3 regions of the Pantoea sp. X-Soil-OKNW-713 genome follow, and region 2 is predicted to be linked to each of the others. Evidence: riboswitches for the same ligand, from Rfam matches in the RefSeq annotation. Region 2 holds a riboswitch; each other region holds the start of a gene.
What was found. Region 2 has a riboswitch for thiamine pyrophosphate ahead of AC6I8R_RS22870 (FAD-dependent oxidoreductase). Riboswitches for the same ligand answer to the same signal wherever they lie in the genome.
Positions count from the first base shown of each region.

Region 1: another riboswitch for thiamine pyrophosphate. It lies ahead of thiB (thiamine ABC transporter substrate binding subunit); the one in region 2 lies ahead of AC6I8R_RS22870 (FAD-dependent oxidoreductase).
Region 3: another riboswitch for thiamine pyrophosphate. It lies ahead of thiM (hydroxyethylthiazole kinase); the one in region 2 lies ahead of AC6I8R_RS22870 (FAD-dependent oxidoreductase).

Region 1 covers NZ_AP035995.1:782,183-792,428, reverse strand. The annotation lists gene sgrR (HTH-type transcriptional regulator SgrR) at 1-1,407, shown strand, start outside; TPP riboswitch at 1,443-1,540, shown strand; gene thiB (thiamine ABC transporter substrate binding subunit) at 1,588-2,574, shown strand; gene thiP (thiamine/thiamine pyrophosphate ABC transporter permease ThiP) at 2,550-4,160, shown strand; gene thiQ (thiamine ABC transporter ATP-binding protein ThiQ) at 4,144-4,845, shown strand; gene AC6I8R_RS03515 (DedA family protein) at 4,842-5,606, opposite strand; gene polB (DNA polymerase II) at 5,774-8,134, shown strand; gene rapA (RNA polymerase-associated protein RapA) at 8,289-10,246, shown strand, end outside.
Region 2 covers NZ_AP035996.1:524,911-535,156, forward strand. The annotation lists gene AC6I8R_RS22845 (ABC transporter permease) at 1-541, opposite strand, end outside; gene AC6I8R_RS22850 (ABC transporter ATP-binding protein) at 522-1,241, opposite strand; gene AC6I8R_RS22855 (ThiF family adenylyltransferase) at 1,238-2,206, opposite strand; gene AC6I8R_RS22860 (thiazole synthase) at 2,209-2,976, opposite strand; gene thiS (sulfur carrier protein ThiS) at 2,979-3,176, opposite strand; gene AC6I8R_RS22870 (FAD-dependent oxidoreductase) at 3,160-4,104, opposite strand; TPP riboswitch at 4,233-4,352, opposite strand; gene AC6I8R_RS22875 (LacI family DNA-binding transcriptional regulator) at 4,584-5,609, opposite strand; gene iolG (inositol 2-dehydrogenase) at 5,846-6,844, shown strand; gene AC6I8R_RS22885 (IS110 family RNA-guided transposase) at 6,926-7,909, opposite strand; gene AC6I8R_RS22890 (pirin family protein) at 8,179-8,904, opposite strand; gene AC6I8R_RS22895 (LysR family transcriptional regulator) at 9,028-9,903, shown strand; gene AC6I8R_RS22900 (ROK family protein) at 9,997-10,246, opposite strand, start outside.
Region 3 covers NZ_AP035995.1:2,931,414-2,941,659, forward strand. The annotation lists gene AC6I8R_RS13760 (mannitol dehydrogenase family protein) at 1-281, shown strand, start outside; gene AC6I8R_RS13765 (GntR family transcriptional regulator) at 381-1,067, shown strand; gene fbaB (class I fructose-bisphosphate aldolase) at 1,151-2,203, opposite strand; gene thiD (bifunctional hydroxymethylpyrimidine kinase/phosphomethylpyrimidine kinase) at 2,351-3,151, opposite strand; gene thiM (hydroxyethylthiazole kinase) at 3,148-3,933, opposite strand; TPP riboswitch at 3,967-4,063, opposite strand; gene AC6I8R_RS13785 (DNA cytosine methyltransferase) at 4,267-5,397, opposite strand; gene AC6I8R_RS13790 (helix-turn-helix domain-containing protein) at 5,500-5,736, shown strand; gene AC6I8R_RS13795 (hypothetical protein) at 5,749-6,381, shown strand; gene AC6I8R_RS13800 (DUF3606 domain-containing protein) at 6,692-6,880, opposite strand; gene chiP (chitoporin ChiP) at 7,371-8,765, shown strand; gene AC6I8R_RS13810 (beta-N-acetylhexosaminidase) at 8,817-10,246, shown strand, end outside.

The DNA of each region.
Region 1 (10,246 bases), on a different replicon from region 2:
GAGCAGGATCGCATCGAACAACTGGTGCAATTGGTAGGCGACAAAAATCAGGTACGCCAAATGATTGCTTCTCACCTCGGCCGCAGCTTCCGCCAGGGTAAGCATATTCTGCGCGTCCTGTATTATCGCCCGCTTCCCAACCTGCTACCCGGTTCCCCGTTGCGTCGCTCCGAAACCCATTTAGCGCGGCAAATCTTCAGTGGTCTGACACGGATAAATGAGGAAAAGGGGGAAATTGAACCCGATATTGCCCATCACTGGCAACAAACATCGCTGCTGCACTGGCGCTTTTTCCTGCGACCCGCGATTCGTTTTCATCACGGTCGTGAACTGGAGATGGAGGATGTCATCAGCTCGTTGGATCGTCTGCGTACCCAACCGCTGTTCTCCCATATTGCCAAACTTCACTCCCCTGCCCCCTGGACGCTGGATATTCAACTGACTCAACCCGATAACTGGCTACCGTGGTTGCTTGGCAGCGTCAGCGCGATGATCTTGCCGCGCGAATGGCAAACGGTACGCGATTTCGCCCGTCAGCCGATTGGCACCGGCCCCTACAGCGTGGTGCGCAACCAGCAAAGCCAACTTAAAATTGCCGCTTTTGATGACTACTTCGGCTACCGCGCGTTGATTGATGATGTCTCAATCTGGGTATTGCCGGAAATCAGCGACGAACTGGTGTATGCCGGAGTGAAGTTGCAGGGCGAAACCGCGGATGAAAAATCGGAGGAGAGCCGCCTGGAAGAGGGTTGCTATTTTCTGCTGTATGACCAACGTTCAGAGCAGGGACGCGATGCCCATTTCCGCCGCTGGGTCAGCTATCTGTTTAACCCTATCGCCCTGCTGAACAACGCCGGGGTAGGTTATCAACGCTACTGGTTCCCGGCCTATGGCTTGATTCCTCGCTGGCACCACCGCCGCGACTTAACCCCAGTCAGCAAACCACAGCATCTCACCCAACTGACCATCAGCTGGTACAGCCATCATGTTGAGCATGAAGGGATCGCCAATGCGCTGCGCCCACTGCTGGCGCAGCAGGGCGTAGAGTTAATCACCCGTGAACTGAGTTACGAAGCATGGTTTAACGGTGAAGGCGAAAGCGATATCTGGCTCGGCAGTGTCAACTTCACCCTGCCGCTGGATTACTCGCTGTTCGCCCAGTTGTATGAGCTGCCACTGATGCAGCAATGCATCCCGATAGACTGGCAAAGCGCGGCTGAACGCTGGCGCGAAAAAACGCTACCGCTGGCGGAATGGAGCAAGCAACTGGTGGACAGTGACTACCTGCATCCGCTGTTTCATCACTGGTTGCTGCTGGAAGGCCAGCGCAGTATGCGTGGTGTGCGCATGAATACTCTTGGCTGGTTTGACTTTAAATCCGCCTGGTTTGCCCCGCCGGAGCTGTGAACCTTTCGCCCTGAGCCGGAAATGACTAGAATGAGCCGTTCTCAACGGGGTGCCCTGCATTACAGGGGCTGAGAGAGACCCGTCGAACCTGATCCGGTTAATACCGGCGTAGGGATTTGAGATGCCTCGCTGCTCAGATCCTTTGCGACTCAACCTTATCTTCTCCTCAAGGAGCGCAAAGTGCTTAAAAAAGTTCTGCCCGTGCTGCTGCTGATTTCTGCCCCGGCGCTGGCTGCCAAACCGGTACTGACCGTCTACACCTACGACTCATTCTCTGCCGATTGGGGACCCGGTCCGGCAGTAAAAAAAGCCTTTGAAGCCCAGTGCGGCTGTGAGCTGAAATATGTCGCGCTGGAAGATGGCGTGTCGCTGCTCAATCGTGTCCGTATGGAAGGCAAAAACAGCAAAGCGGATATCGTGCTGGGTCTCGATAACAATCTGGTGCAGGCGGCAGAAAAAACCGGCCTGTTTGCCAAAAGCCAGGTGGATACCGGCGCACTCCAACTGCCAGATGGCTGGCACAACGACACCTTTATCCCGTTCGACTATGGCTACTTCGCCTTTGTCTATGACAAAAACAAACTGAAGAACCCGCCCAAAAGTCTGAAAGAGTTGGTAGAAAGTCCTGAAAAATGGCGCGTGATCTATGAAGATCCTCGCACCAGCACCCCCGGACTTGGCCTGCTGCTGTGGATGCAAAAGGTGTATGGCGACAAGGCCCCAGATGCCTGGCAAAAACTGGCGCAAAAAACCGTCACCGTCACCAAAGGCTGGAGCGAAGCCTATGGCCTGTTCCTGAAAGGCGAAGGCGACCTGGTGCTGAGTTACACCACCTCCCCGGCTTATCACATCATTGAAGAGAAGAAAGAAAACTACGCGGCAGCGCCGTTCAGCGAAGGCCACTACATGCAGGTTGAAGTGGCAGCGCAGCTCGCCAGCAGCAAACAACCAAAACTGGCGCAGCAATTTATGCAGTTTATGGTATCCCCGGCCTTCCAGCAGACCATCCCGACCGGCAACTGGATGTATCCGGTGATTAAAAGCGAGTTGCCTGCCGGTTATCAGACGCTAAACGTACCGCAAACGGCGCTGCAATATAGCCCGACTGAGGTTGCCGACCATCGCGACGACTGGATAAGTGCATGGCAACGCGCCGTCAGCCGTTAATTCCCGGCTGGCTGCTGCCCGGCAGTTTCACCGCGCTATTGTTATGCGCGGTGGCGCTGCTGGCGTTTGGTGCGCTGTTGATGTCAGCCCCCATCGGTGACTGGCGCGCCCTGCTCACCGATGACTATCTGCATCACGTACTGGCTTTCTCCTTCTGGCAGGCGTTACTGTCGGCGCTGTGCTCAGTCATCCCCGCGATCCCGCTGGCGCGCGCCCTGTACCGTCGACGTTTTCCCGGACGTAACCTGCTGTTACGCCTGTGCGCCATGACGCTGGTGCTGCCGGTGCTGGTGGCAATATTCGGCCTGCTGAGCGTCTATGGTCGCAGCGGCTGGCTGGCCCAGCTGTGCAGCCTGGTAGGTCTCGATTATCACTTCTCACCCTATGGGTTGCAGGGCATTCTGCTGGCACATGTGTTCTTCAATCTGCCGCTGGCCACGCGCATGCTGTTGCAGTCGCTTGAAAGCATCCCGGGCGAGCAACGTCAGCTGGCGGCGCAGCTCGGCCTGCGCAGTTGGAACCTGTTCCGCTTACTCGAATGGCCGTGGCTACGGCGGCAGATTTTGCCGACCGCCGCGCTGATTTTTATGCTGTGCTTTGCCAGTTTTGCCACCGTGCTGGCGCTGGGCGGCGGCCCGCAGGCCACCACGCTGGAACTGGCGATTTATCAGGCGCTGAGTTTTGACTACGATCCCGGGCGCGCGGCCCTGCTGGCGCTACTGCAACTGGGATGCTGCCTGCTGCTGGTGTTGCTGAGCCAGCGCTTCAGCCAAGCCATTCTGAGCGGAAACCAGCAGATACGCGGCTGGCGCGATCCCCAGGATAGCTGGCGCGCGCGCCTCAGCGATGGCGTATTGATCGGTTTGGCCTTGTTGTTGTTGCTCCCGCCTTTGCTGGCGGTAGTGACTGATGGCCTGCGTGGCGGCGTCGCCGGGGCGATTCAACAACCGGCCTTGTGGCAGGCCACCTTTACCTCATTACGCATTGCCATCGGAGCAGGCGTGTTGTGTGTCATTCTTACCCTGATGCTGTTATGGAGCAGCCGTGAACTGCGCCTGCGTCATCACACTATCCCGGCGCAAGCAATGGAACTGAGCGGCATGCTAATTCTGGCGATGCCGGGCATCGTATTGGCGAGCGGTTTTTTCCTGCTGTTCAACGCCACCGTTGGCCTGCCGCAATCCCCCGACGGGCTGGTGATCTTCACGAACGCACTGATCGCCATCCCCTATGCCATGAAAGTGCTGGAGAACCCGATGCGCGATCTCAGCGCGCGTTACAATCTGTTATGCGCCTCGCTGGGTATGCAGGGGTTGAACCGCCTGCGCCTGCTTGAACTGCGCGCACTGAAACGTCCGATTGCCCAGGCGCTGGCGTTTGCCTGCGTGTTGTCGATTGGCGATTTTGGCGTGGTGGCGTTGTTTGGCAGCGCGGATTTCCGCACGTTGCCATTCTATCTGTACCAGCAAATTGGCGCCTATCGCGGCGAGGACGGCGCGGTCACCGCGTTGCTGTTGCTGCTGCTGTGCCTGCTCCTGTTTACCCTGATGGAAAAATTGCCAGGTCGTCATGCTCACACTGAATAACCTCACCTGGATGTACCAGCATCTGCCGATGCGCTTCCAGTTTAGTGCGCAAGCCGGCGAACGGCTGGCGATCCTGGGTCCGAGCGGAGCCGGGAAAAGTACCCTGCTTAGCCTGATTGGCGGCTTTTTGCCGGTCAGCAGCGGCAGTTTATGGTTGAACGGCGAAGATCATACCGCCAGCGTCCCCGCCGCGCGCCCGGTGTCGATGTTATTCCAGGAGAACAACCTGTTTCCACACCTGACGGTGCAGCAGAATCTGGGACTGGGGCTGCATCCGGGCTTAAAACTTACCGCTGACCAGAAACAGCAGGTGCTTGAGATCGCCGCGCAGACCGGGCTTCAGGAGATGCTACAGCGCCTGCCGGGACAGCTCTCCGGCGGGCAACGCCAACGCGTGGCGCTGGCGCGCTGTCTGCTGCGCAATCAGCCGATTCTATTGTTGGATGAACCTTTTTCTGCACTCGATCCGGCGTTGCGTCAGGAGATGCTGCAACTGGTGCATAGCGTCTGCGTCGCGCGTAACATCACGCTGCTGATGGTGTCGCATAGCCTGGAAGATGCGCGGCAAATCGCGTCGCGCAGTCTGGTGGTGGTTGATGGGCGGATTTACTGGGATGGCAGCACGGAAGACCTGCTCAATGGCAGAACCCCCGCCGCCGCCATCCTCGGCGTGGCACAACGTTAAGCGAAGAACACCTTCCACAGCAGATGACGGAACACTGGCATCATCGGGTGGAACTGGATAGCAATAAACGCTGCCACGCCGACCACCGCGGCCAACGGTGCCAGCCAGCGTAAACGCGCCGCCGGTAGATACGCCGTTGCCCAGTCGATATTTTTGCCACTGCGCCACCAACGCCAGCACAGCCAGAACCCCAGCCATACCAGCAACGCCACCAGCGCCAGCAGCCAGGTAAAGTGGCTGCCTTGTGCGGCCTGCGGCACATCAATCGCCACCCCGGCGAGGATACCGGGCATCAGATACAGCGGTGGCCAGAGGATGCAGCCAATAATGTTCGGTGGCAGGAATTTGCGCACCGGTAACTCCAGCATCCCAGCCGCCAGCGGAATTAATGGACGCGTCGGGCCGACAAAACGCCCCACCAGGATGGTAAACATGCTGTGCTGATGCAGCGCATGCTCGGTCTTATCCAGCAAACCACGATACTTTTGCAAATATTTCCAGCGATGCAGCGGCCCCTGGAATCTCCAGCCAATGCCATAGGAAACCCAGTCGCCAATCAGGCAACCGACCAGCCCGGCAGCCCAGGCCGGATAGAGACCAATCTGGCCGCTGCCGACCAGCGCGCCCAGACTTGCCATCAACACCGTGCCCGGCAGCAGCAATCCTACGAAGGCCAGCGACTCAAGAAACGTCACCAGCGCGACAGCAAACAATGCCCATTCCAGAGATTGCGTAAAAAGATGTTGTACCCAGGCTTCCATAAATATCCTCTGCGGAATATGAAGGCTGGATTGTCCAGAGCCAGCCGCGCAGCGTCAAGGCAAGATTTGTACACCAATGTTGACAAAGCGCTGACAATTTAAGCAAACCAAAGACACTGTATAAACATCCATGATACACTAAACGGGTTATCACACCCGGAGTTCCCGTGACCGATCCACGCGCAGGTTTTCTGCTTACCCGACACTGGCGAGACACCCCCACTGGCAGCGAAGTGGTGCTGTGGCTGGCTACCGACCGCGGCGCGCAGCGCTTAGTGTTGCCCGCTCAGGAGTCGGTGGCGTTTATTCCCACCGAATTTCAATCGCAGGTCGAAACGCTAATCCGCGACGAGCGCCACACGCGCATTCAGTCCCTCAAATTAAGAGATTTCCGTCGCCGTCCGGTGTTCGGCCTCTATTGTCGCAGCTATCGCCAACTGCAAAATCTGGAAAAACGCCTGCGGGACAATGGCATCCCGGTGTATGAAGCGGATATCCGCCCGCCGGAGCGCTATCTGATGGAGCGCTTTATCACCGCGCCGGTGTGGTTCAGTGGCGACACGCGCGGTGACAGCGTAGTTAATGCGCGCCTTAAACCCCATCCCGACTATCGCCCAGAACTTAAATGGGTGTCGCTGGACATCGAAACCACCGAACATGGCGAGCTCTATTGCATCGGGCTGGAAGGTTGTGGCCAGCGTCAGGTGTATATGCTCGGCCCGCCCAACGGCGATGCCAGCCCGCTTGATTTCGAACTGATTTACGTTGATAGCCGCCCGCAACTGCTGGAGCAACTTAATACCTGGTTCGCCCGCCATGAACCTGATGTCATTATTGGCTGGAACCTGGTGCAATTCGACCTGCGCGTGTTGCAAAAACACGCCGATCGTTATGGCATTCCGCTACGTCTGGGACGCCAGCAACAGCCGCTGGAGTGGCGCGAGCATGGTTTTAAACCCGGCGTCTTTTTTGCGCAGGCCACCGGCCGCCTGATTATTGACGGCATCGAGGCGTTAAAATCCGCCTTCTGGGATTTCCCCTCCTTCAGTCTGGAGGCCGTTTCGCAGGCGTTACTGGGTGAAGGCAAAGCCATCGATAATCCGTGGCAACGCATGGAAGAGATCAACTGGCGCTTCGCCAACGATAAACCGGCGCTGGCACGCTATAACCTGAAAGATTGCGAACTGGTAACGCGCATTTTCCATCATACCGCCATCATGCCGTTCCTGCTGGAACGCGCTACGGTGAATGGGCTGGCGGTCGATCGCCACGGCGGTTCAGTGGCGGCATTTGGCCATCTCTACATTCCACGTATGCATCGCGCCGGGTTTGTTGCGCCTAATCTCGGCGAAGTGACGCCGGAAGCCAGCCCCGGTGGTTACGTGATGGATTCGCGTCCTGGCCTGTACGATTCGGTGCTGGTGCTGGATTACAAAAGCCTCTATCCATCAATTATCCGTACTTTCCTGATTGATCCGGTGGGACTGGTGGAAGGGCTGGCGCATCCTGCTGATGCCGACTCGGTACCCGGTTTTCGCGGCGCACGTTTTTCCCGTGCCACCCACTGCCTGCCCGCGATCGTTGAGCAGATCTGGCAGGGACGTGAGCGGGCAAAACTCGACCATAACAAACCGCTGTCGCAGGCGCTGAAAATTATCATGAACGCTTTTTACGGCGTGCTCGGCACCAGCGCCTGTCGCTTTTTCGATCCCCGCCTTGCGTCCTCCATCACCCTACGCGGGCACGCTATCATGCAGCAAACGCGTGAACTGATTGAAGCCAAAGGCTATGACGTGATTTACGGCGACACCGATTCAACGTTTGTCTGGTTGAAGGGGGCGCACAGCGAAGAACAGGCGGCGGTAATTGGTCGTCAGTTGGCCGAACACGTCAATGGCTGGTGGCAGGAACATTTGCAGCAAACCTATGGCCTGAGCAGTGCGCTGGAGCTGGAGTACGAAAACCATTTCAGTCGTTTCTTAATGCCTACCATTCGCGGTGCGGAACAGGGCAGTAAAAAGCGCTATGCTGGTCTGATTCGCACCGACGGCAGCGAACGGCTGGTGTTCAAAGGGCTGGAATCGGTACGCACCGACTGGACACCCCTGGCGCAACAGTTCCAGCAAACCTTGTATGGCCGCATCTTTCGCGGTGAACCCTGGCAGGATTATATCCGGGATACCGTGGCGCAATTGCTGGCAGGCGCACTTGATGATCAACTGGTCTATAAAAAGCGCCTGCGCCGCCCGCTCAAAGATTATGAACGCAACGTGCCGCCGCATGTTCGCGCCGCGCGCCTGGCGGATGAGGTCAACCGCAAACTGGGGCGGCCGTTGCAGTATCAGAACGGCGGCACCATTCGCTATGTCATCGCCACCGCAGGCCCGGAGCCTCTGGAAGCGCGCCATACGCCGCTCGACTATGATCACTATGTGACGAAGCAGTTGCAGCCCGTGGCGGAAGGCATTTTACCCTTCGTCGGCGATGATTTTGCTACACTGATTACCGGGCAGTTGGGGCTTTTTTGACAGGTGACGAATGCCCTGCCATCCAGTACCATAGCGCCCTTCCTGAATCTCACCGCATCCACACGCTGCCCAAACCCTTTCGTTTGGCGGTACGGTTTTGCCTGAGAGCAGGTGCACATCTTCATGACATGACAGAGAATCGAACAGGAATTATATGGTTTTTACACTGGGTCAACGCTGGATTAGTGATACGGAAAGTGAACTGGGACTGGGCACGGTAGTTGCGCTGGATACGCGCATGGTCACACTGATGTTCCCGGCAACCGGCGAAAACCGCCTCTATGCCCGTAATGATTCTCCTGTTACCCGCGTGATCTTCAATCCGGGTGATACCGTCACCAGCCATGAAGGCTGGCAGATGCGCGTCGATGACGTCCGTAACGAAAACGAGTTAATTACCTACATCGGCACACGTCTCGACACCGAAGAATCCAACGTGCTGATGCGCGAAGTGATGCTCGACAGCAAACTGGTGTTCAGCAAACCGCAGGATCGCCTGTTCGCCGGACAGTTGGATCGCATGGACCGGTTTGCGTTGCGCTTCCGCGCCCGTAAATATCAGAGCGAGCAGTACAACCTGCCGACCAGCGGTTTACGTGGTATGCGCACCAACCTGATCCCACATCAGCTGCACATTGCGCATGATGTTGGCCGTCGCCATGCACCGCGAGTGTTGCTGGCTGACGAAGTGGGTCTGGGTAAAACCATCGAAGCCGGGATGATCATCCAGCAACAGTTGCTGGCTGGACGTGCGGAGCGCGTGCTGATTGTGGTACCGGAAACCCTGCAACATCAGTGGCTGGTGGAGATGCTGCGCCGCTTCAATCTGCGCTTTGCGCTGTTTGATGATGACCGCTACACCGAAGCGCAGCACGACAGCGATAACCCATTTGATACCGAGCAGCTGATCATCTGCTCGCTCGATTTTGTCCGCCGTAATAAGCAGCGTCTGGAACTGCTGGCCGATGCTGCGTGGGATCTGCTGGTGGTTGATGAAGCACACCATCTGGCATGGAGCGAAGACGCACCGAGCCGTGAATATCAGGTCATTGAGCAGTTGGCGGAACAGACGCCTGGCGTACTGCTGCTGACCGCGACACCGGAACAGCTCGGTTTGGAGAGCCATTTCGCCCGTCTGCGCCTGCTCGATCCTAATCGCTTCCACGATTTCAGCCAGTTTGTCGCTGAACAGCAGCACTATCGCCCGGTAGCCGATGCGGTAAGCACCCTGCTGGCCGACAAAGCGATCTCCAAAGATGAAATGAACCTGATCAACGATCTGGTCGGTGAGCAGGACATCGAACCGCTGTTGCAGGTGGCAAACAGCGATCGCGAAGGCAAAGAAGATGCACGCAAAGAACTGATTTCTATGTTGATGGACCGCCACGGCACCAGCCGCGTGCTGTTCCGCAACACCCGTAACGGCGTGAAAGGTTTCCCGAAACGCGAACTGCATCAGATCCGTCTGCCGCTGCCGGCGCAGTACCAGACGGCAATTAAAGTCTCCGGCATTATGGGCGCACGTAAAAGCGCGGAAGAACGCGCCCGTGACATGCTGTACCCGGAGCAGATTTATCAGGAGTTTGAAGGTGACAGCGGCACCTGGTGGAACTTCGATCCGCGCGTTGAGTGGCTGATGGGTTATCTCACCAGCAACCGTAAAGAAAAAGTGCTGGTGATTTGCGCCAAAGCCGCCACCGCCCTGCAACTGGAACAGGTGCTGCGTGAGCGCGAAGGTATCCGCGCCGCCGTGTTCCACGAAGGTCTGTCAATCATCGAACGTGACCGCGCTGCCGCCTGGTTCGCCTCCGAAGAAGATGGCGCGCAGGTGCTGCTGTGTTCGGAAATCGGTTCTGAAGGCCGCAACTTCCAATTCGCCAGCCGTCTGGTGATGTTTGATTTGCCGTTCAACCCGGACCTGCTGGAGCAACGAATTGGTCGTCTCGATCGTATCGGCCAGATGCACGATATTCAGATCCTGGTGCCGTGGCTGGAAAAAACCGCGCAGGCAGTGCTGTTACGTTGGTATAACGAAGGTCTGGACGCGTTTGAGCACACCTGCCCAACCGGACGCACCATTTACGACAGCGTCTACAGCCAGTTGATTGAATA
Region 2 (10,246 bases):
CCACCGCCATCTGTAAACCGGAGAAAAATTGCGGCAGCGCGGCGGGCCAGCGCACCTGCCAGAACAGGCGAAAGCGTGAAGCGTTGAGGGTTTGCGCCAGCTCCAGCCAGCCCGGCGGTGTGCGGCACAGGCCATCAAACAAGGAGAGACACAGAGGAAAGAACAGGATCAACGCCGCCACCACCACTTTGGACGCGATGCCAAACCCCAGCCACAGCACCAGCAGCGGGGCCAGCGCAAACACCGGAATCGCCTGGCTGGCAGTGACCAGCGGAAACAGCAGGCGGCGTATCGTTGGACTTCCCGCCATCAGCACGGCAAAAACTATCCCCGCACCGACGCCCAACAACAGCGCCAGCACCATTTCCGCCAGGGTATATAACAAGTGATGCCACAGCAGCGCGCGATGCAGCCACAACGCCTCCAGCACCGCCTGCGGCGCGGGCAACAGAAAATTTGGCACGCCACTGTGGCGCGCCAGCAGCCAGGCGCATAACAACACCGCCAATAAGTAGATGGCACTAAACAGATTTTTCTTCATCTTGATTCAATCGGGTAAACAACTGGCCCTGTGCCTGCAACAGGCCGGGATCATCGATCGGGCGGGGAGCCGCGCCGTCTGGCTCCGGCCAGGCTTCGATCCGCAACGGCTGGCCGCTCAGCAGCAGAATGTCATCCGCCATGCGGCAGGCTTCCAGCGGGTCATGCGTCACCAGCAGCACGGTTTTTCCCTGCAACAAGGTCGCGGTCAGCGTTTGCAGGCTGAGTTTGGTCATCACATCCAGAGTGGCAAAGGGTTCATCCATCAGCACCACATCGCGTCCGGCGTACAGGGTGCGCGCCAGCGCCACGCGTTGCCGCATACCGCCGGAGAGCGTCTCGGGTCGGGCATGAGCAACATCGGCCAGTTTGACCTGCTCGAGCAGATGCTCAGCCCGTGCGCGGTCTGGCTTTTCGCCATTCAGCCGTGCCGCCAACATCACGTTGTCCTGCACCGACAGCCACGGATAGAGCAAATCCTGCTGCCCCATCCAGGCCACGCTGTCGCTGATGCCGCGTATGCTGCCCTGTTGCGGTTGCAGCAAACCGGCCACCAGACGCAGCAAGGTACTTTTGCCAATGCCGCTGCGCCCCAGCAGCACCGTGGTTTTACCGCCACGCAGTCGCAAATCGAGCTGCTGACATAGCGGGTGCCCTCCCCAGCTAAAGCTGAGATCGTGCAGCGTAATATCCGGGTTCATGGTCGATTGGCCGCCAGAATCGCCAGTCGGGTGCAGCCACGCTGCGCCAGCGCGCTTGCCGCCTGGGCAGCACGAATACCGCTGGCGCACACCAGCACAATGCGCCGATCAGCAGGTGGCTGCCAGGCATCAAGTTGTTGCGGCAGAATGCGTTGCGCCCAGGCCGCCACGCTAACCGGGGCTTCCTCGCGACTCCGCAACTCGACAATGCAATCCTCAGCGCTGAGAAGTCGGGTATCAATAAAGGGCACGCCGGGTTGATCCGGCTCGCCTGCGCCATCAAAACGGAACTGGCGAAAATGCCAGTGCACAAAATCGCAGTTGACCAGGCAACCCAGCGGCGAAGGTGCAAACCCCAGCAACACGCTGAGTGCCATCTGCGCCTGTAACGCCCCGAGCGCGGCGACGGCCGGTCCCATCACGCCTGCGGTGTTGCAGTTGGCTGCGCTGGTGGGTAAACATGGAAATAGCGCGCGGTAACTCGGTGCTGAGCCGCAAAATCCGCCGACATAACCCTGTCGCCCCAGTACCGACGCGCTGATCAGCGGGATACCCAATGGATGGCAGGCATCCGACAGTTGATAGGTCACGGCGAAGTTATCCGCTGCATCGATCACCAGGTCGATGTTATGTAGCGCCTGCTGCACATTGCTGGCGGTTAACGGCAACGGCAACGGCTCCACCCGCACCAGTGGGTTACGCCGCAGCAACGCGCGCTGCGCGCTGATGACTTTAGGTTGCGCCACATCCTGCATATCAAACAGCGTCTGACGGTGCAGATTGTGCAGCGCCACCTCATCGTCATCGTACAGGCGGATATAACCGACACCCGCTCCCACCAGCAACGGCAGGAGCGTGGAACCCAGCCCACCCGCGCCCACCACTAGCACCCGAGCCTGACTCAGCCGCTGCTGCCCCTGCTCGCCAATTTCCGGCAACATCATCTGACGTTGGTAGCGATCCATGATTAGTACCCTCCGCCGAAGGTCGCCAGGCCAAAGATCGGCGTGGAGGCGGCAGCCATATCGCGTTTCTCCATCAGGCCACCGTCATGCGCAGCTTTTCCTGCCTCGATCGCCTGGCGAAAGGCTCCTGCCATCCGCACCGGGTCACCCGCTTTAGCCACGGCGGTATTGAGCAATATGGCATCGAAACCCAGCTCCATTGCCTGTGCTGCCTGCGAGGGGGCACCGATGCCCGCATCGATAATCAATGGAACATCACGGAACCAGGCCCGCATCGCGCGCAGGCCATCAATGTTACGTAGCCCCTGGCCGGAACCGATGGGTGCGCCCCACGGCATCAGCACTTCGCAGCCGGCTTCAAGCAATTTTTCACCGACGATCAAATCTTCAGTGGTGTAGGGGAATACCTGAAAGCCATCGGCGCAAAGGATGCGCGCCGCTTCCACCAGCGCGAAGGGATCAGGTTGTAGCGTGTCGGCATGGCCAATCACCTCCAGCTTGATCCACGGGGTGTTAAACAATTCACGCGCCATCTGCGCCGTGGTCACGGCTTCCTGCACCGTGTGGCACCCGGCAGTGTTCGGCAGCACGCGCACATCCAGTTGCGCAAGAAGTTCACGGAAGGCGGCCCCGGCGGCCCCTTCACGCCGCAGGCTGACGGTAATGATCTCGCTGCCGCCAGCCGCAATCGCCTGCTGCAAAATCGCCGGTGAGGGATAACCTGCGGTACCAAGCAGAAAACGGGATTGCGGTTCAAAGCCATAAAACATCATTAGCCCCCCTGCATCGGTGATAACACTTCGAGCTGACAACCCTCTTCCAGTTGCTGACTGTCGTAACGGGATTTGGGGACAAAAGTACCGTTGTAGGCGGTTGCCACGCAGGCCGCGTCAATCTGCTGCTCACGCAGCAGTTCGGCCAGGGTACCGGCGGCCGTCAGCACCGGGCGACCGTTAAGCTGAATATTCATGAAGTTGTTCCGAAGTTAAACGCTGCATCAGTTGTTCCGCCATCAGCGGAGCCAACAGGAAGCCGTGGCGGTACATCCCGTTAAGGTAAAATGTCCCGTTTTGATAGTGGATTTCCGGCAGATTTGCCGGATACGCCGGACGCAAACCGCTGGCGCTTTCGACAATACGCGCTTCGGCCAACGCCGGGTGGATGGCCCAGGCCGCGCTCAGCAACTCCATCATGGCACGGGCGCTGATCGGGCTGGCATCATGGCTTTCGACCATAGTTGCACCGAGCATAAAATGGCCGCCGCGACGCGGCACCAGATAGCACGGAAAGCGCGGATGCAGCAGACGAATCGGGCGTGAGAAGCGCACCTCATCGCTGTGTAAAATCAACATCTCACCCCGCACCGCCCGCAGGCCTGGCAACGCTGTTGCCGCATGGATGCCCCGGCAGTCAATCACCTGCCCCGACGGCTTCCCGTGGTGAAAAGCCACCCCACGTTGCTGCAACTTTTCACGCATTTCATTCAGTGCCAGGCGAGGATCGAGATGCCCCTCCTGCGCAAAAAACAGACCACGGGCAAAGCGCCCGGCGAGGGCTGGCTCCACGTCTGCCGGATCAATCCATTGATGTTGTTCGGTCATGCGGGCAAAGCGGTTCAGTTCCTGGCTGTCGCGTGGTGGTGCCACCACCAGCGTGCCCTGATGTTCAACGCAACTGACGCGTTGCTGCCACCAGGCTGCGGAGTGCTGTCCCAACTCGATGACGGCGCGTGGTGCGCTTTCCGCTTCACACCAGGGTGCGAGCATACCCCCGGCAAACCAGGAGGCGGGCTGACGCGTGTCATCGCTAATCACTTCAAGCTGTTCACCGCGTTCGGCGAGTAAGGTCGCAACACACAGGCCCGCAACACCGCCACCAAGTACAGACCAGCGGCTCATAGCGGGTATTCCGTAATACAAAGGGGAGAATTCACATCGGCCTCTCAGTTTTCGCACTGAGACCCGGGATACAGGAGGAGGGAAATGACACGCGCAACGGAAAAACGTCCCGATGTCAGACAGCCGCAATGACAGGCTGTCAGTCTTCCTACGCCAGTATCAACTGGGTCAGGTTCAAAGGGTCGCTAAGCCGCGCACTGCGCTTTTAGCCTCTCAGTCTCTTGAGCGAGACTCCCCCGACGCGTCTATTTGTATTGCAGCCGCCAGGCTACGTCAAGTGTAAGCCCGGCAACAAAGCCTAACCTTTAAAAATTCCCTGTTTCAGGTTCATCCATTTTTCTCCATGATTTGCGCGTATTCTCGTCCCCTCATCCTGAAATCCGGCAGGTAAATTATGTGTGCTGATTCAATCATTTCAGCCATTCTGGTGTGTGTATTCGGCGTGATCATTTTGTGGGTGGTGTTCTGCCCCTGAGCCGTCAGGCAAAATAAGAGTAGCGATGCCAGGTGAGCAGCGGAATTTTGCTGTCACTGAACGACTGACCGCTGCCCGGCTGTTGCAACAGGGCGAGGCACAGGTCGATCTCCCGACGAATATCATGGCCGAGCACCAAATCCAGGGTGCCGTTCTCCAGCAGCAGTCGGCTCGCTTCACTCAATTCATGGCCGATAAATATCACCTGATCCTGTACGCCAAAATCGGTTAACGCGCGCGCCACCCCTTCGTTACCGCCTGCGGTGTTGTAGATCCCTGCCAACGGGTTCCCCCGCTCCAGCCATTTTTTTACGCTGAGATACGCGGTTTCCGCTTCGTCGTTAATGTTGACGCGATCACGAATGGTTAACCAGGGGAATGCCTCGCGCAACACGCGGCGAAAGCCAATCTCACGCTCCTCCTGGGTACGATAGGTCGAACTACAAATCAGCAGAATATTGCCCGATTGCTGTGCGGGCAGCATACGGCCCATAAACCAGCCCGCAGTGGCTCCGGCAGCGACCTGATCGATACCCACATAGGCGCTGCGCCGCGAATTGGGCAGATCGCTGGTCAGACAAATGACCGGGACTCCATCATCAATCGCCGCTTTAACCGCACGATTTATTTTTACCTCATCGCGACACACCAGGATGATGCCGCTACTTGTGGCGGCTCGCCGGGTAATCAGTTGGCTGAAGCGTTCGGCATTGAATTGCACGTTCGGCACGCTATCGAGGCTGAAATGGAGCTGGGGATAATCATTGATAGCAGCGCGTACCTGTTGCTCCACCTGATGGAGAAAACTGGAACCGGATTCGCAAATAATCGCAATGCGCGTTCTGTTAGCACTCGGGTTGCCGGTAGCTGCGTTCAATCCCAGCCGCTGCATCGCGTCTGCCACTTTTTTGCGCGTCACTTCCCTTACGCCTTCGCGACCATTCAGCACCCGGTCAACGGTGGCGGGACTGACGGCAGCTTCCTGCGCGATTTGTTTGATCGACGGCGATTTCCAGTGATGTTGCTTCATGGCATGTCCTGATGTCATCTACCTCACAGGCAATCAGTATCCGTACATCCTGACAAAAAGCAAAATCAATCAAATGCATGAAATACAACGAATTATTCACATTTGATGTTAGTTACATCAAAAAAGCCTGTGATCTACCTCATCAATTCATCACGCCGCCGGGGCTTTGTTTTGACTTGATCTGCGCCCGCATCGATTAATAACGCCACAACCTTTCTACCCCCGAGGAATAACCAATGCTGAATGTCGCTTTATTGGGTGCCGGTCGTATCGGCCAGATCCACGCAGGAAATATCGCTGCCCATCCGCAGTGTCGGCTGGCGTATGTTATGGATGTCTATGTTCCGGCAGCGACGGCGCTGGCCGAGAAGTATGGCGCGACAGTTGCCGACCTCGCCACCATCCTGGCAGACAGCAGCATCGATCTGGTGGCGATTTGCAGTGCCACCAACACCCATGCCGATTTGATTGAAGCCGCCGCGAGAGCGAACAAAGCCATCTTCTGTGAAAAACCGGTCGATCTCAGCCTGGCGCGCGTGCAAAGCTGCCTTGCCACGGTGCGGGAAGCAGGTGTGCCGTTGATGATTGGTTTTAACCGCCGTTTTGATCCCAGCATGGCACACCTGCAATCCAGCCTGCGCGCCGGGGAGATTGGCAGCACCGAGCTGGTGACCATCAGCTCGCGCGATCCGGGTGCACCACCGCCGGAATACGTGAAAGTCTCCGGTGGCTTGTTCCGCGATATGACGATTCACGATTTTGATATGGCACGTTGGTTACTGGATGAGGAACCCGTCTCGGTATATGCCTCCGCTTCAGCGTTGGTTGATCCCCAAATCAAAGCGGCAGGCGATGTCGATACCGCCGTGGTCACCCTGACCTGCGCCAGCGGCAAGATGGCGGTGATCACCAACAGCCGTCGCGCCAGCTATGGTTACGATCAACGCATTGAGGTCCACGGTAGCGAGGGGATGTTAGCAGTGACCAATCAACTGGAAAGTCAGTTGGTGAAATCGGTGGCGATGGGGGTCGTGGCGCAAAAACCGCAGCACTTTTTCCTGCAACGCTACGCCGAAGCCTATCGCAACGAGTTAGCGACCTTTGTTGAGGCACTGGCAAAAGGGGAAGGAGAATACCCGAGTGGGAATGATGGCTTGCAGGCCCTGCTGCTGGCGGATGCGGCGCTGGCATCGTTGAAAACCGGTAAACCGGTAGCACCGGCATCGTTGTTATAAGCGATAAAATTTTGCACCTGATGGCGCGGCGCGATTTATCACGCAAAAAATTTTGCACCTATGTAGCTACCGTCTTGAACGTCAAGCGGTAGCTGCGTAATTTTCATCCCACTTCATCCGCGTTTTCAGCACCCCGAAGCACTGATGAACCAGCTTGCGCATCACCGCTCCAAGCGCAGCCTTGCTGGCTTTGCCCTTCGCGATTAGCCTCTGGTACAGCGCCTTCGCCGGGGCATTCCACCTGATCGCTACAATCGCCGCCATATACAGTTTCGCCCTTACGTCTGCCGGGCCTGTTTTTGACATCCGTGCACGCCCCCTGACTGAGCTACCGGACGTTTTTTCCACCGGTACCACACCCAGCCACGCAGCGACCTGTGAAGCACTCCGGAACGGACACGAGCGCAGCACCGACAGCATTGTCGTGCCCACCACGCTGCCTATTCCTTTTATCGATTCCAGCAGCTCACGGTCTTCCTTCAGACCCGGATGATTATCTGTGTGGTCTGAGATGAGCGCTTCAATACGCTTCAGCTCGTCCCTGTGGGCTTTCAGGGTTCTCTCCAGCGAGTCAATGATTTCAGGCGCTGTGCGGGTTGAATGGGCCTTTTCCAGTCGGTTCTCCGCCCGCTGGACATCAGCCTGAAGTGAGTCCCGCAGACGCACCAGCTCCCGAAGTTTACGGACCTCCGGGGAGGGGGGCACCCAGGCATCAGGCTGTTTCAGCTCGCCATAACGGGCCAGGATGTAAGCATCAACGGAGTCGTTTTTAGTCAGGATAGCCATTCCACGGGCGAACTCCCTGACCCGCTGAGGATTGCTGATGCAGACTGTGACGGGGGTATTTTCATGAAGACCAAAGGCGACGTTTTCGTGATAAATGCCGGTCGCTTCGAGCACCACCATCACCTGTTCAGGATGGCATTTTTGCCTGATTAACCAGTCATTTATCTCCCGGTCGGCGTCGGGATGATTTTTGAGGGTTTTGGTTTTCTTTTTCCCGTTGCCGGGCAACAGGCAGAGGTCGAGTTTGTTTTTACTGACATCAATACCGAGATAAATCATAAGACAGCTCCCTTTCACATGAACCATCACGCCATCTTGCCTTGTACATACGAAGTCAGAGCTTCTGGTTACCGTTCAGAGTAGATGCTGGCGTGAAAGGAGAAACGGAGGGCTTTAAGCTACGACACAAGATCGAGTCTTAAGCGGCGCGACAAGCTGCCTCCGTTTCGTGTAACGGGTAGCTAACCAGTTACAACTTCAAGATACAAGCGGCGCGATTTATCGCGCAAATGAGAACAGAGGAGGCCATCAGGCCTCCCCTTTATAACTTAACGCTGAGGATGATTCACTTCCAGCGGACGCAGATCAAACACCAATACTTCCGCATCTTTGCCGTTAGCGAATTGCAGCGCGGTTTCGTTGCGTACGCGCGCGCCGTCTCCGGCGTTAAACACCACACCGTTCACTTCGATGCTGCCGCGCGCCACATGGATGTAAGCATAGCGATCGGCATCCAGCGCCAGGGTCTGCTGCTCGGCACCATCAAACAATCCGGCATAGATACGGATATCCTGGCGGATACTCAGCGAACCGGCATCACCCTCGGGCGATACAATCAGACGCAGCTGACCACGTTTGTCACCTTCTGCCACCGAAATCTGCTGGTAGCCAGGTTGGGTGCCGCGTTCTGCCGGTACGATCCAGATTTGCAGGAAATGCACGTTTTCCGCTTTTGAGTGGTTAAACTCGCTGTGCGTCACGCCGCTACCGGCGCTCATCAACTGCACGTCACCGGGGACAATCACCGAACCGGTGCCCATCGAGTCTTTATGCTCCAGCGCGCCTTCCAGCACATAAGAGATGATCTCCATGTTGCTGTGCGGATGCGCACCAAAACCGCGACCCGGTGCCACCTGGTCATCGTTAATCACCAGCAAATCTGAGAAACCGGTTTGTTTCGGGTCCCAGTAGTTAGCGAACGAGAAGGTATGGCGTGAATGCAACCAGCCGTGGTCACCAAGGCCGCGCTGGGCTGACAATCTTTGTTCAATCATGGTCTGCTCCTCAAATTTGTTGGTGGAAGACGATTTCGCTTCCTGATGGGACTCAGTATACGTAAACTGAAACGCCCAACAATGCGTTGCATTGACAATGACTGTCACCAATAAGTGGACAATATGCAGATAGATGACCTGCGCATTTATGTCGCCGTAATTAAAGCCGGTAACTTCACTGCGGCTGCCGAGCAGTTGATGCTTTCCAAACAATATGTCAGCCGCCGCATAGCCGCGCTGGAGGAGTCACTCGGGGCGCGCCTGCTCAATCGCAACACGCGCAAGTTGTCGGTGACAGATAACGGCCAGTTGTTTGCCCGCCATGCGCAGCGCATTCTGGATGATGTGCAGGAAGCGGAGTTGGCGGTATCCGGACGCCGTCAGGTGCTCCAGGGCAGTTTCCGTCTCAGCGTGCCGATGTCATTTGGTATCAGCCATCTTTCGCCCTATATCGCTGAATTCCTCAGCATGCATCCGGCGTTGCAATTCCAGGTGGAGCTGGCAGACCGCTATGTCGATATGATTGGCGAAGGTTTTGATATGGCGATTCGCATCGGAACCCTGCCCGATTCCACCCTGATTGCCAAAAAGTTGGGTGAGTTTCGTCGGGTGATTTGTGCCAGCCCGCGCTACCTGCAAGGAGCCGATGCACCACGTAAACCTGACGATCTGCTCGATCACGCCTGTCTGCGCTATGGTCGCGAGAGCCAGACCGGCTGGGAACTGTTCCGGGGTGAACAGCGTGAGGTGATTAACGTGCAGGGACCGATGGTCAGCAACAACGGGGAGATGCTGCGCGATGCAGCGATGGCCGGGCTGGGACTGATTCTGCTACCTGAATTTATCGTCGCCCCTGCCCTCGCCAGTGGCGATCTGGTGACGGTGCTGGATGACTGGCACCCTTCTTCGTTGAGCCTGAATGCGTTGTATCCGCAGCATCGTCAGCGTAGTGAGGTGAACCGGGTTTTTATGGCGTTTTTGCAGCAGAAGCTGGCTTAAACGTAGCTATATTCCGTAGCGGTGCGATTTATCGCGCGCCTTTGACATCATGAACGCGGACTGAATGCGCGATAAATCGCGCTGCTACGAATATCATCCCGTTTGCTTTGCCAGCAGCGCCGCACCCCGCATCCCGCCATCATGAGCAAAGCGTCCCGGCACCACCAGCGGCTGGGTGCTACGGCGTAACACATACCCTTGCACCACCTCATCCAGCGCAGCAATCAATAGCGTCACAGATGCCAGCCCGCCGCCAACCACCACCACCGATGCGCCGGTCATATTGATACAGTACGCCAGCGGTTGCCCCACCAGTTGCAACCAGGCGGTGATGGTTTTCTCC
Region 3 (10,246 bases), on a different replicon from region 2:
TTTTGCTGTTGGGTGTGGCAGGCTGGATGCGTTATGTCAGCGGCGTTGATGAACACGGTCAAGCCATTGAAATTCGCGACCCGCTGAAAGAGGAACTGGCGCGCATTGTAGCGACCAGCGAAGAAGGCGCGCCGCGTGTCCGGGCGTTGCTGGGGTTGAAAGCGGTGTTCGGTGACGATTTGCTGCAACACCCAGGCTTCGTGAGCCGGGTGACGGAACTTTATCAGCAGCTGTGTGCCGAAGGGGCGCGTGCCACGGTGCATGCCCTCAGTCAGGAGTAACGCCGCAACAAACTGGTAGCGCAGATGCAGCGTGCTGATTAGACTGAATCTTTCCCATAAAGGCTGGTCAATACCAGCCATAAATACGGATATTGCTGCATGTCAATTGCCTATACCATCACCACCAGCGAACCGGTGAATCAGCAGATCTATCGCTATTTGCGCCGGGACATTGTCACCTGCGCCATTCACCCTGGCTCGCTGTTGTCGGAAAAAGAAGTTTCTGCGCGCTTTAACGTCTCTCGTCAGCCGGTGCGCGAAGCTTTTATCAAGCTGGCTGAAGCCGGCCTGGTGCAGGTATTGCCGCAGCGTGGCACCTTTGTGCGAAAAATCTCTGCCCAGCGCGTTGCTGATGGTCGTTTTATTCGTGAAGCGGTGGAAATTGCCGTGGTCCGCCGGGCCGCGCAGGAAATTACGCCTGTCGCCCTGATGGCGCTGGAGCATAACCTGCAACTGCAACGTTTAGCGGCCGAACGCCACGACAGCCAGGCGTTTCTCGCCCTCGACGATGAGTTTCATCGCCTGATTGCGGAAAGTATCAACTGTCTGCTGGCCTGGGAAACGGTGGAAAATATCAAAGCGACCATGGACCGGGTGCGTTTTCTGACATTAAGCGAAGTCTCACCGCCGGAGAACTTGATCCAGCAGCATGAAGAGATTTATGCGGCGCTGAAAGCGCACGACGTTGAGGCTGCGGAGTCGGCAATGCGCCGCCATTTGCAGGAGATGATTATGACAATAACGCCGATTGCAGAACGTAATAGCGAGTGGTTTGAAGCGCCTTAAGCAGTGTGACATGCCGTAGCGGCGCGATTTATCGCGCTGTTTTTTTGCGGCATCATGCGCAGAATTGCGCCGCTACGGTTTAATTATGCGATCGTCACATCTTTGGACAAATACACATCCTGCACCGCGTTAATCAGCTCCACGCCCTCTTTCAGCGACTTCTTAAACGCTTTGCGTCCCAAAATCAGTCCCATACCGCCGGCGCGTTTGTTAATCACCGCCGTGCGCACTGATTCGGCCACATCGGTTGCCCCCGCAGCCGCACCGCCAGAGTTAATTAACCCGGCGCGCCCCATATAACAGTTCGCCAACTGGTAGCGTACCAGGTCGATAGGGTTTTCGGTGGTCAACTTGCTGTAAACGCGATCATCGGTATGGCCGAAATTCACCGCGGTATAACCCCCGTTATTCTCTGCCATTTTTTGCTTCACGATATCCGCGCCAATGGTCGCGGCCAGATGGTTAGCCTGACCGGTTAAATCGGCGCTGGCATGGTAATCCACGCCATCTTTCTTGAAGCCATTATTGCGCAGGTAGGCCCACAGCACCGTCACCATACCCAGCTCATGCGCACGTTCAAACGCGGCGGAGATCTCTTCAATCTGGCGACGTGATTGCTCAGAACCGAAGTAGATGGTGGCCCCGACCGCAATGGCTCCCATATTGAACGCCTGCTCGACGCTGGCGTACAGCGTCTGATCATATTGCGTCGGATAGCTCAGCGTCTCGTTGTGGTTCAGCTTCACCATAAACGGGATCTTGTGCGCATAACGCCGCGCCACCGAGGCCAGCACACCGTAGGTGGAAGCGACACAGTTGCAGCCCGCTTCAATCGCCAGCTCAACAATATTTTTCGGGTCGAAGTAGTGAGGATTGGCGGCAAATGAAGCGCCGGCGGAGTGCTCAACCCCCTGATCAACTGGCAAAATCGACAGGTAACCCGTCCCCGCCAGGCGACCGGTGTTGTACAGCGTTTGCATGTTGCGTAATACCACAGGAGAACGATTGTTATCGGTCATTACGCGATCCACATAATCCGCGCCCGGTAAATAAAGGCTTTCCGCTGGAATGGTCATGCAGCGATGTTGAAGAAGGCTATCCGCTTCTTGGCCCAATAACTGAACGATGTCCGTCATACTCACTCCTGATTAATGGCTGGATTGGAACCGGCACCTGCCGATTCGCCCCCAACAGCCTGGACCGGGATCCGCCAGGCTGGCAAATTGCTGACTCCATTTTTCAGACAGATACGCAGGCAAAAAATGGCAATTCGGCGTTACGCCCTACCACCAACGATGAAAATGGTGCACCGGTCCAATGCCTTTTCCGACTTCCAGAGAATCGGCATGCAGTAACGCTTGTTGCAACCAGGCTTTAGCCTCGGAGAGCGTCGCAGCCCAGTCATCATGGCGTGGACGTAGCGCCGCCAACGCAGCTGACAGCGAACAACCGGTGCCGTGGGTGTGGCGAGTATTGACGCGTGGCGCGGTAAAACGCTGACGTCCGTTGCGGGTGATAAGCCAATCCGGGCTCTCCGCATCACTCAGATGTCCTCCCTTCATCAGTACCGCTTCACATCCGAGATCCAGCAATGCATCCCCCTGCATCAGCATCGTCTTCTCATCCTGCGCCACACTGCGGCCAAGCAGCGCCGCGGCTTCTGGCAAATTCGGCGTAATCAACGATACCTGTGGTAACAACAACTCACGCAGGCTGGCGATGGCATCCGGTGATAACAACGCATCGCCACTTTTGGCAATCATAACGGTGTCCAGCACCACGAACGGCAGGCTGGCACGCTTCAGCTTGTCAGCAACAATTTCCACCACCGCCGTTTCCGCCAGCATGCCAATTTTTGCCGTGTCGATACGCACATCATCGAGCACCGAATCCAGCTGCGCTCCGACAAAATCTGGTTCGATACGATAGACCGACTGCACACCACGGGTATTCTGGGCCACCAGCGCGGTAATGACGCTGGTGCCATAGGCACCCAGCGCGGAGAAGGCTTTGAGATCGGCCTGAATTCCCGCACCACCGCTGGGGTCAGTACCGGCAATAGTCAATGCATTAATACGTTTCATGGCGTCACCTCCAGCGTCCACAGCGCATCCAAAAAGGCAGCAACAAAGCTGCCCGGCCCCTGGACCTGGCGTGCCGCCCGTTCACCGGCCAGTGACATGACCCGACAAGCTGCCGCCACATGTTGCAGACGTTCACCCGGCAGGCTGGCAAAAGCCGCCACCACTGCCGACAGCGCACAACCTGTCCCCACTACGCGTGTCATCAGTGGGCTGCCGCCCGGGATGGCAAAGGTATGCTGACCATCGGTGACGTAATCCACTTCGCCGGTTACCGCCACGATGCTGCGGTAATCGTGCGCCAACTGTTGAGCAGCGCTGAGTGCGGCGTCAGCCTGATGCAAACTGTCCACGCCACGCCCGCCCGCCGCCTGGTTCGCCAGGGCAAGGATTTCCGAGGCGTTGCCACGGATGGCTGCCGGTTGCAGGGTCAATAGCTGCTGACAAAATTCGGTGCGAAAGGTTAACGCGCCCACCGCGACCGGGTCGAGCGTCCAGGGCGTGCCGGCACGGTTTGCCGCCTCTACCGCAGCCTGCATGGCGACGCTGCGATCGCGCGTCAGCGTGCCCACGTTGATGAGCAGAGCATCGGCATAACCGCTGAACTGTGCGGCCTCATCAGCGTCGATCACCATGGCAGGTGAGGCGCGCAGTGCCAAAAGGACATTAGCGGTAAAGGTCTGAACCACATCATTGGTCATGCAATGTACCAGCGAAGCATGTTGATGCAGTAACTGAAGCGAGTGCGCGAGTTGCGCGGAGGAAAGAAGGTCAGGTTGTTTCATAAAGCTCCCAACCGGCGATCAAGAAGGCGAATGCGGTCAGGCATCTGACTTCCCTACGCTGGCATTATCCAGATCAGGTGGTACGGGTATTTCTCAGCCTTCACAAGGAAGGGCACCCCGAGTCATTTAAATAGAAATCAACTAATTACGATAAATTCTTCTCATCGATCTCTAATGAGAAATAGTACTGTCAGCAGGAAATCTTGTAAATGAGAAAAGAGACCCTGCTGCGTTATATGTCTCGGTTTGATGCTGACTGTAACCGGAAAATGAGAAAGCCTAATAGCCGCATAACAATCTGAACTAAACGCTATGGAGCCTGGAAACTTAATATCAAAAGTAATCTTTTATTTTTTCGGCAAGCGCTTTACCAAGTAGTGGCGGAACAGCATTACCTATTTGCTTTGTAATTTCAGAACGGTTTCCGAAGAATTTAAAGTCATCATCAAATGATTGTAACCTTGCTCCTTCACGAGGAGTTAAGGCTCGATTAAGAATAGGGTGAATACAGCGATTTGAAGCTGGATGCACAAAATTTACAGTAATAGTTACCGCAGGCTCATCCGGGTCAAGTCTACTGTAACAACTACTAAAACCACTGGTTATCAGTTCCTTGGGGATGCAACTGATATTTTTCCCAGAGTGTTTTATTATCTCCATCATTTTTGGCGAATGTTTTGTCGCACTATGAAGCTCTAATTCTTTAGTACCCTTCCTTCTGTCACGTTGATACTCATTCATGGGGTCATTGGTATAAATCAAACTTGATTCACCTGATTCTATTGGGGGTAAATCACCAATCGCCTCCATAGCAGTTATCGCCAGAGGTAGATTATCAGAGCGAAGTGAAAACATTGTTTTTTCTTTATTTTTGTGACCAATGGTCGCTCCAGAGTAATAAAATTTTGGAGCAGGTAACTCCAATTTACTCCCCCTGGGAGCACCAAGCATAATCAGCCTTTCTCTTTTTTGAGGGACACCATAATGAGCCGAATTCAATATTTTCCATTCGGTATCATAACCCAGAGAATGAAAACATTCTTGCATCTGCTCAATTGTATCGCCGGATTTATGAGTCGCCAAACCTACAACATTTTCCAAAACAAAATACTTAGGTCGGAAAAAATTCACATAAGATGCATACTCTTCGAACAAAGTATTTCTGGGATCATCATCCTCTGAAGAACGAAATGGTCGAATAGAAGAAAACCCCTGGCAAGGCGGGCCTCCTACTAACACATCCAACTCACCTTTTTTTACTCCGGTTATTTCGGATACTTCCTTTTTGGATACCTTCCTGATGTCACCTGCAATAGCATGAGCTTTAGGATGATTAAGCTGGAATGTAGAAACAGATGATTGAAGTAAGTCAATTCCGAAGGACACTTCAAAGTTTGCCTTTTCTAAATTTTCAAACCCCTTGGAAAATCCACCTGTACCACAAAACAAATCGAAAACTTTCATATAGTTAACCCAAAAAAACAATATCCGGTGGAGACTATAGTCTCGTAGATCATGGAAGTCAATCTATTTACAATTCTCCCATCTAGACATTTGGAGTGAGCCATGTGCAACAATCGGAAGTTTATTGAGAATTTCTCAAGAAAAATCAATGAATTGAGAATTGAGAAAAAACTCACAATTGAGCAACTTGCCGATATGGCATCAGTTCACCGTACAACAATTGGCTTAATTATTCGCAATGAACGCTCACCATCTCTACAAATGGCAAAGCAAATAACAGACGCATTAGGGGTCCGATTAAGCGAGGTTATTGAGAAAATTGAAAACGAAAACATTTAAAGGAGTTAATTAATGAGACTTGCTAAGCCAGAGCATTTAAGGAATGCCGATGATTTATTTAAATTTACAGGATTAGCACCTGAAACCATAGCCCAAGCAATTAACGATTGTTATCGAACATTGGATAACATTGATCATCAAATGATGGCTCAAGGTATCCCTAGAATAGCTAACCTCGTGGAACTCGCCAATCTATCTTCAATGGTTGGTAATATCCTGGGAGCTGGACTAGCTGCAAACTCCAATGGGAAATATATTCGAAACAGACCTCATGCATATCCAGATTTAATACCAACAAATGGACAGGGAAGAGAACTTGAATTAAAAATGGCACTTGAGACCAATCGACCCAAGGGGCATTTACCTAAAGCTGGTAATTACATGACTATTAGGTACGTATTAGGTGATGCGTCTGGGGCTTACCAAAAGGGAAAGAATTCACGAGGAGATACAGTATGGATATGGGAAGTTAAGGTTGGATATTTAAATGAAGGTGACTTTTCTTGCAGCAATACAGCTGGAGACTCAGGAAAAACTGCCGTAATTAAATCGGGCGCACATAACGATATGTCATTGGTATATTTTGCACCAGAGTTTTTACCTTACAGCAATAAAATAGGGAAACAATACTGCGGTTATAACTGACAGCAAGACAGCATATACTCATGAGGGCATATCACGAGCCACTACCGGATTGCATCTTCGGCTAGCTATTCTCGTGATATTTATCTAGCCTGGTTTCCTGCTCCTCTGCGGATGCCAGTAACAACACACCAGCTTATTCTATCCTCCTGGTTGCCTAAGTGTCCATCCTAAAAACGGTGTAAAAATGAAGATATCCAAATAAGTGGATTGCAAAATATACCAGAGAGTTGTTCTGTGCTTTGAACCAATTATTCAGCAGCAAGAAAAAACCCCGCAGAACGGGGTTAGTCAGTTATTTTCTTCCTGAAAATCACTTTCGCTGATATTGATTCAAGTACTGCTTAACTTTCTCAGTACCATTACCTACGTTAGCAACAGCGGTACGCAATTGTGTCGCACTCACATCCAGGGTGTTCGTCCAATACTCAACCTCCCAGGTTTCAGTAAGACTAATAAAGCGTTTGTCTTCCGGTTGTTTTCTCTTTAAATCATCAGCCATTTTGCAGCTCCTGAGGTTAATCCTGAAAACATGACTATCGCTTCTTAAGAAGAGTAACTCGTTAGCTTAACCGAAGGATGTTAGCCGTCCGGTGATTGCCATACAGCCCCACTTAAGGCCAGGAGCCAGCACAGCGCTGGCTTCCGAAAAAAATCCTAGACAATATGGCTGACGATATCAAGGTATAGTGACTATACCAAAGAACAACAGAGCAAAACTTTTTTGCGGCTTCTAAAGGCTGAATGTTGTTCCCGGTTTTCTGCTAATCAACAGGATCAAGTACTGAGAAACAATTGACTCACAAAAACAACAAAACAGTAACATTATGATTTTAGTGAATTAAATGCTTATTTTTGCGTCCTGCGTCATAAATCGTACTCATCATCATTGATAATTCGCGCCACGAAAAATAGCATCTGCGCACTGGTTACATGAAGTAACAGTAAATGGAAAACATCATCACACAAGGAATTATCACGGAGGATTTACCATGCACAGGACAGTTCGCACGTCGCTATCCACAGCCATCGCCACTGCACTTCTCATTACATCATTTATCCCTGCCCCTGCTTTAGCAGCCGGTTTCATTGATGACTCATCCCTGACCGGTGGCCTCTACTACTGGCAGCGGCAGCGCGATCGCAAAGAGATGGATCCGCAACAGGGTAAATACGGCCAGTATGATGCCAACCTGCATCATGCAACAGGCAATGCCAGCCTCGATTTCTCCTCAGGCTATCTGGCGGACGTCATCGGCCTTGACCTTGCTGCGTATGGCGCGCTGGAGCTGACGCATGGTGGTCCGGCTGCACCCAACGAAATCGGGTTCAGTGATGCCAGTAACCGCTGGGATGAAAAATGGACCGGTGATAAAAGCGGTGCCAGCCTGTACAAAGCTGCGCTAAAAACCCGATGGCAGGATTACTGGCTGCGTGCCGGATACCTACAACCCACCGGCCAAACGTTACTGGCACCGCACTGGAGTTTCCTGCCAGGAACTTACCGTGGTGTCGAAGCGGGAACCACCTATGACTTTGGTGATACGGGAGCCCTTTCCTTCTCATGGATGTGGACCGATCAATACAAAGCGCCCTGGTACCAGCATATGTACAACTTCCGCAAAGCAGACGGCACTACGGATGTACCGTGGCTGCAATCTTTCGGCGCGAAGTACGATTTTAAGAATAGCCTGGTCGTGGAAGGGGCTTACGGCCAGGCCGCAAACTACATGGATCAATACTTCGCCAAAGCGTCGTATCAACTGCCGTTGGCCGGTTCGCCGTTGCGTACCAGTTATCAATTTTATGGTGCACAGGATCGCGAGGGAGGCGGCGCCAGCAACGTCAACAATGTCTATGACGGTTTAGCCTGGCTTCAGGCGATGACACTCGGCTACACCCTTGGCGCATTTGATTTCCGCCTGGAAGGCACCTGGGTAAAAGCAGAAGGTAATCAGGGCTTCTTTTTACAACGCATGACGCCCTCGTACGCCAGTTCCAATGGTCGCATGGACGTCTGGTGGGACTCGCGTTCAGACTGGAACGCTAATGGTGAGAAAGCCGTGTTTGCTGGCGTGATGGCCGATCTCGCACACTGGAAATTGCCGGGTTGGCAGGTTGGTGGCTCCTATGCCTATGGCTGGGATGCGAAGCCTTCCACCAATCCCATATACAACCAACAGCAGCGCCTGACAGAATCCGCCTGGAGCCTTGATCTGGTGTACACCTTGCAGGAAACACGCGCCAAAGGGACGCAGTTCAAATTGCATTACACCCAATATGACAACCATAGCAACCTGCCGAGCTACAGCGGTGGCTACGGCAACATCTTCCAGGATGAAAAAGACATCAAATTTATGGTCATTGCTCCCTTTACTATTTTCTGACGCTAAGCGGGCTGGACCCCGCTATTGTCATCCATGCACAAGGATAACCGCATGAAAAAGTTACAGTTAAGCTTTCTGGCACTCAGCATGATGGGCATCACCGCCTGTAGTGCCGTACCGCAAAATCAGCAACAGGTCGTCGATCAAATCAGTCAGTTTGGTGTGCAGTACCAGGTCACGGATAACCAGGCTGCCAGCCACGGCGTGGATTGCGCCCAGCTTGGTGCTGACTGGGCATCCTGCAACCGGGCAACCATCAGATTGACCAACCACGGTCCGGCCATCACCAGCAAAAACTGGGCGATTTATATGAGCAACGTGCATGAAACCCTGCGCGTTGATAATGACCAGTTTAAAATGACGCATATCGTCGGTGATTTAACCCGACTGGAGCCTACGGATAAGTTCACCGGATTTGCTGCCGGGGCCACGGTGGAGATCCCCATCGTCAACGAATACTGGCAACTATTTATTACCGATGTAATGCCGCGCTGGTACGTCACTGCGGCAGGAGCATCGCCCAAGATTATCACCAGCACCGACACGGAAAATTTAACCGATTTTGTCATGCCGTTTGGCGAACAGTGGAAACGTACCGCAGATGACAAAAACGTGCTGATGCAACCGGTCAGCCGCTTTGAGAAAAATGCCGATATCAAGCTGCTGCCTGCTGTTTCGCTGCGTGGACAGATCACCCCCACGCCGCGATCGGTGAAAATTCATACGGCAGATGTCGATCTGAGTCAGGGCGTCGCACTCCAGTTGAATACCCTGACGGCTGACCAGGCGGCGGCCGTGCAGCAACGCTTTGCCCTGCTGAATATCAAGACGAACCCAACCGGTTATGGCATCGCAACGCAAATCGATGCCGCACGCTTCAAGGGAGAAGAGGCCGTGTCCGGGGCGTATCATTTAACCATCACCCCACGCGGCACTGACATCGTCGGCTATGACTCTGCGGGCGTTTTCTATGGACTGATGTCGCTGCTGTCACTGGTACCGGCAGAGGGTAAACCGCTGATCGCCACCCTCGAGGCCCAGGATGCCCCCCGCTTCGCTTACCGTGGTGCATTCCTCGATGTGGCGCGTAACTTCCACAGCAAACAGGCGGTACTCAGCATGCTCGACCAGATGGCGGCATGGAAGATGAATAAATTCCATTTCCATCTGAGCGACGATGAAGGTTGGCGCATTGAAATCCCCGGACTGCCGGAACTGACTGAGGTTGGCAGCAAACGCTGTCACGACATGGATGAGCAACGCTGTCTGGTGCCACAACTGGGTTCTGGTCCGTTTAGCGATAACAACGGCAGCGGCTACTTCAGCCGCGCCGATTATATCGACATCGTGAAATACGCTCAGGCACGCAACATTGAAGTGATCCCGGAAATTGATATGCCCGCGCATGCCCGTGCTGCGGTTATAGCGATGGAAGCGCGTTATAACACCCTGATGAAGGCCGGTAAAACCCGTGAAGCGAG